DNA from 2 places in the Lysinibacillus sp. FSL L8-0312 genome. Region 1 is predicted to be linked to the other one. Evidence: riboswitches for the same ligand, from Rfam matches in the RefSeq annotation. Region 1 holds a riboswitch; the other holds the start of a gene.
The links. Region 1 has a riboswitch for FMN ahead of ribE (riboflavin synthase). Riboswitches for the same ligand answer to the same signal wherever they lie in the genome.
Positions count from the first base shown of each region.

Region 2: it holds a riboswitch for FMN, as region 1 does, so the genes downstream of both, MHI22_RS22495 (ECF transporter S component) here and ribE (riboflavin synthase) in region 1, are expected to answer to the same signal.

Region 1 is NZ_JBBOOV010000001.1:111,124-113,531, forward strand. It holds gene MHI22_RS00575 (YibE/F family protein) at 1-183, opposite strand, end outside; FMN riboswitch at 601-726, shown strand; FMN riboswitch at 843-968, shown strand; gene ribE (riboflavin synthase) at 1,193-1,831, shown strand; partial or broken gene ribB (3,4-dihydroxy-2-butanone-4-phosphate synthase) at 1,857-2,408, shown strand, end outside.
Region 2 is NZ_JBBOOV010000001.1:4,514,981-4,517,388, reverse strand. It holds gene MHI22_RS22500 (sodium-dependent transporter) at 1-367, opposite strand, end outside; gene MHI22_RS22495 (ECF transporter S component) at 553-1,140, opposite strand; FMN riboswitch at 1,360-1,547, opposite strand; gene MHI22_RS22490 (RNA polymerase subunit sigma) at 1,705-2,408, opposite strand, start outside.

The sequences.
Region 1 (2,408 bases):
TTTATGTGGTCCATTTTGTATCACGGCTGTAATATGCTGTGTAAATAAATAATCATCATTATCATACATATCTGTCATTGGTTCTGATTCTGCTACATCAGCTTTTATCACCTCAGCAATCGGTCGATCATAAAATGATTCATTATGATGAACGAACACAATCGAAAGCACGCAGCAGAGCATTAATAAGGCATAGAAAATACCTTGCTTCAATGGGATGTTTTTAAAAAATAGCAAGTAAATGACCTCCAAAGTGCTGGACTGAATTGTCACTTGTAAAGGAACGTTTTAGTGAAAGGGAAGTTCCATGCACAGTTTAAATGTTATCAGTTTAATGATTTCGTTTACATTTATCAAGTCATTGTTATATTAAGCTGAAGACTCCCTTGCTGACGAGTGATTAAACACCTGATAACACCATCAAAAAACGCCGCCTCCTGTGGCAATAATATTGCATGTAGCCTCAATGCCTCAGGCGGACGTCACAAACGCGAAAAACCTGGATGCATTGTTGATCTGCTATAATTCTTTTTGAAAAATTTTTAAAAAGAAGGATGGATAATAGAATAAAATAGTGTTATCGTAAGATTAGCTAAATAAAAAATCCTTCAGGGTAGGGTGAAATTCCCGATCGGCGGTGATGAAGTAATTCAAAGTCCGTGAGCGCAAGCTGATTTGGTGCAAATCCAAAACCGACAGTTATAGTCTGGATGGGAGAAGGGTAAAAATGCGAGCTTTTTAAATTGATTGTAATTTAGAAGGTTTATTTTCCTATGCATTTATTACACTACTTCCCACAAGCTTGTTGGGAAGTTTTTTTATTTAGTGCCAATCGAATAGAAGATGTTCTTCGGGGTAGGGTGAAATTCCCAATCGGCGGTGATGAAGTAATTCAAAGTCCGTGAGCGCAAGCTGATTTGGTGCAAATCCAAAACCGACAGTTATAGTCTGGATGGGAGAAGAACAAATGAGATGACAGTCTATGGAAAAAATAGTTTTCAATTAGGCTTATTTGTTGATGTCTTATTACTCCCAAACCCCTTTGCTGAAAGGGGTTTTTGTTTTTTATCGATAGCTAGAGAAGGAGGAGACGGATAAAACTAGAGAAGTGACGGATAGACCTTCGAAACTGATGGATAAGACTTCAAAAGTGAAGGATAGAAACCTAAATCAATGAAAAGTAGGTGATGGAATGTTTACAGGGCTTGTAGAGGATATTGGCATTTTAAAAGCCATGCAAAGCGATAGGGACAGTATGAAAATAACAGTTCAATCAGCCAAAATAGCAGAAGATGTCAAGCTTGGAGATAGTATCGCGGTTAATGGTGTTTGTTTAACGGTGACATATTTTACGGAACAGATGCTTACGATGGATGTGATGCCTGAAACAGTCAACGCAACCAATTTACAGCAGCTCGTGGTAGGGGATTCCGTGAATTTAGAGCGTGCCATGCCTGCTAATGGGCGATTTGGCGGTCATTTTGTTGCTGGACATGTGGATGGGGTCGGTAAAATTTTGTGCAAACGTCCAGTAGCCAACGCAGTCTATATCGATATCGAATTGTCAGAGGAACTAACCAAATTTTGCATTCCAAAGGGTTCTATTACGATTGATGGCACAAGCTTAACCCTTTTCCATGTTGACACGAACAGTGTCACGATTTCACTAATTCCCCATACGTACAAAGAAACCGTATTAGGCATGAAGAAGGCTGGAGCGATTGTGAATATCGAAACAGATTTAGTTGGTAAATATATTGTACAGCACCTGAAAAAAGGGCAAGCAACACCAATCATTACGAGAGATTACTTAGCACAACATGGTTTTTAACAAACTGAACGAGGAGATGACAAAAGTGCTATATGCAATTGAAGAGGCCATTGAGGATTTAAAGCAAGGCAAAATGATTGTAGTGGTTGATGACGAGGATCGGGAAAATGAAGGAGATCTTCTGGCACTCGCTGAATTCATGACACCAGCAACTATAAACTTTATGGCAACCTATGGTAGAGGATTAATTTGTACACCGATTTCACAGCAGCTTGCACAACAGCTAGATTTACATCCGATGGTTCAGCACAATACGGATAATCACCAAACAGCGTTTACCGTAAGTATCGACCATGAGGATACAACGACAGGAATTAGTGCCTATGAACGAGCATTTACGATACAAAAAATGATTGAAAAGCAAGCAAAGCCGATTGAGTTTCGTCGACCTGGTCATGTTTTTCCGCTCATTGCCAAAGATAATGGTGTTTTAGAGCGAAGAGGGCATACGGAGGCGACTGTCGATTTGGCAAAGCTTTGTCATAGTGTGCCAGTGGGTGTTATTTGCGAGATCATGGGCGATGATGGTCATATGCTACGCTTTGAGGAATTGATAAAGTACGCAGCACAGCATGAC
Region 2 (2,408 bases), 4.4 Mb from region 1:
CACCAGCGACGCCTAGCCCGCTGTAAATAAAAATCCAACCTCCAACAACACTATAAAATGTTAATAATAAAAAACAACCTAGCACACCCATTCGGCCAATCCAAGCCCATCCTGGTTTTGTCGGAGCAACCTTTTTATACGCGGTTACCGCCTCCGATTGTGTACCACGCCCTAAAACATACTCGGACAATAGCATTGGCAACCCTATTAATAACGTAAATAACACAAAGATTAGGAAGAATGCACCTCCACCACTTTGCCCCGTTACATACGGTAGCTTCCAAATTGCTCCTAGTCCAATCGCAGCACCCGCTGATGCTAAAATAAATCCTAATTTACTAGACCACTGTCCCTTTTTTTCACTCATCTCTTCAAACTCCTCAAACTTTCTAAACTCCCCTCTATTCTACATGAAAATGTGTTCTTCGACTAGATTATAATAATAAAGCACTAGAGCACGAGCATTTTCTACTACTTTTTTCTAATTTTATTCGTCCCATCACTTCTTCCTACAAAAAAACCTCGAGCTAACTACTCGAGGTTTATGGTCCATTATTTTGCTATATACATAGAGCGCTGGCGGTCGATCCATTTGCGCATTGTAGTAAATAAAAACGCCATAATAGCTGTTAATAAAATACCTTTTACAATATTAAATGGTAAAATTCCAGCGACGATCATTTTATAAAGGGAGTCACCTACAACAGGTTCCATACCAAGGAAATATGTGTACATCGGTAAAAATATAACATAGTTCAAAACGCTCATTCCTACTGCCATCACGACTGTTCCTGTCGCTAAACCTCCAACAAGACCAGCAGTCGTTTTAAAACGATTAAAAATAAAGCTAACTGGCAAAATAAATAAAATGCCTGTTGTAAAGTTGGCAATATGCCCTACTGGCACACCTGTTGGCGTACCCGAGAAAATCCAATCCAACACATTTTTAAATAATTCTACTAAAATACCAGCTACAGGTCCCATTGTGATGGCCGCTATTAATGCAGGCATATCACTAAAGTCCACTTCCAAAAATGCTGGGAACGGCGGTATTGGGAAATTAAAAAGCATTAATAAAAACGAAATACTGCTCAGCATACCAATCGTAATAAACGATTGAAGTTTAACATTTTTCTTCATAGAAAACTCTCTCCTCTTTGCTGATTCAATCTCGCAAGAAGAAAGGTGACGATCTTTCAATTGTTAGCATGAAAAAACCCTTATGCATTAAAAAGCACAAGGGAGAAAGGCATGACGAATAAGCGTCAATCTAAACTATTTTTTGAGCACTATTTTAAAAGCCATACAAAAAAAGCGCTCGGTCATAGTTCATTTCATAACAATGAATGACGATCGTACCTCCATCTTCTCCCATCCAGACTGTAACTGTCGGCCTTGGAATTTCACCAAGTCAGCCATGCAAATAAATTTGCACAGGTCGCGGGCTAAAGAGTTTTGCCTAAACCATTCGAGTTAATGAATAAACATTAACGGTTTAGCACTCTATTACCGCCGGTCGGGATTTTCACCCTGCCCCGAAGATGAATCACTATTATTTTATACTACAGTTTTACTATAAAGAATTATCAACAAAAAGTAAATAGTTCTGCTCAAAAAACCTATTAGACTTGTATGCATTGTAAAAAAAAATGGAGCATCCTCACCGAACAGGAATGCTCCATTTCTTATTGTTATTTTCTTTGACTAAGGCATATATTGCTTATTTGGCCCTACAGGCTTTGGTAAAAACATTTTTAAATCAAAGCCCTCCCAGCTTTCTTGGACAACATTATTTAGGCGTAATTGTTGGTCAAAGCTAGCAGCCGTTAACATCATGGCCTCAATCAGTTGTGTGGCACGAATCGGTTCCATTGATGTTAAATCAAGCGGGAGATCAAATGTAACGACTACGCCCTCTGCTTCCTCTGTGACCGTATATGATACGTTTTCAGGAACAACCGACACATAGACATCATCATTTTTATTTTTCATCAGTGTGAGCGCCTCTGTGACATTTGCAAATGTTTGACGGAAATCTGGTGATAAATATTCTGCACCTGTACCATCTTGATATATATAATAATTATAATGCTTGGCGTTCGTTAATGACATAGGTGGACTTGGCTCACCTTCTTGAGAAAACTCATAAGGTGTTCCATCTTCATTTTGAATCTCAACTTCTGTATATTCAGAATCAGAGAATGTATCCTCCAAAGTTCCTTTGTACTCATTGACAGTAGCAGAAGCAACATCATAGCTATTGTCCTTTGGCAACACATGGACAAGCTTATCGTCCTTCTCCTTCAGCTCACCTTTGTAAGGATGGTAATCAGTAAATCCTTTAGCTTTCTCATCTATTTGAGGCGCGTATTTTTCATACATCTGTAAAGTAGAAGGTTTTTCTGTTC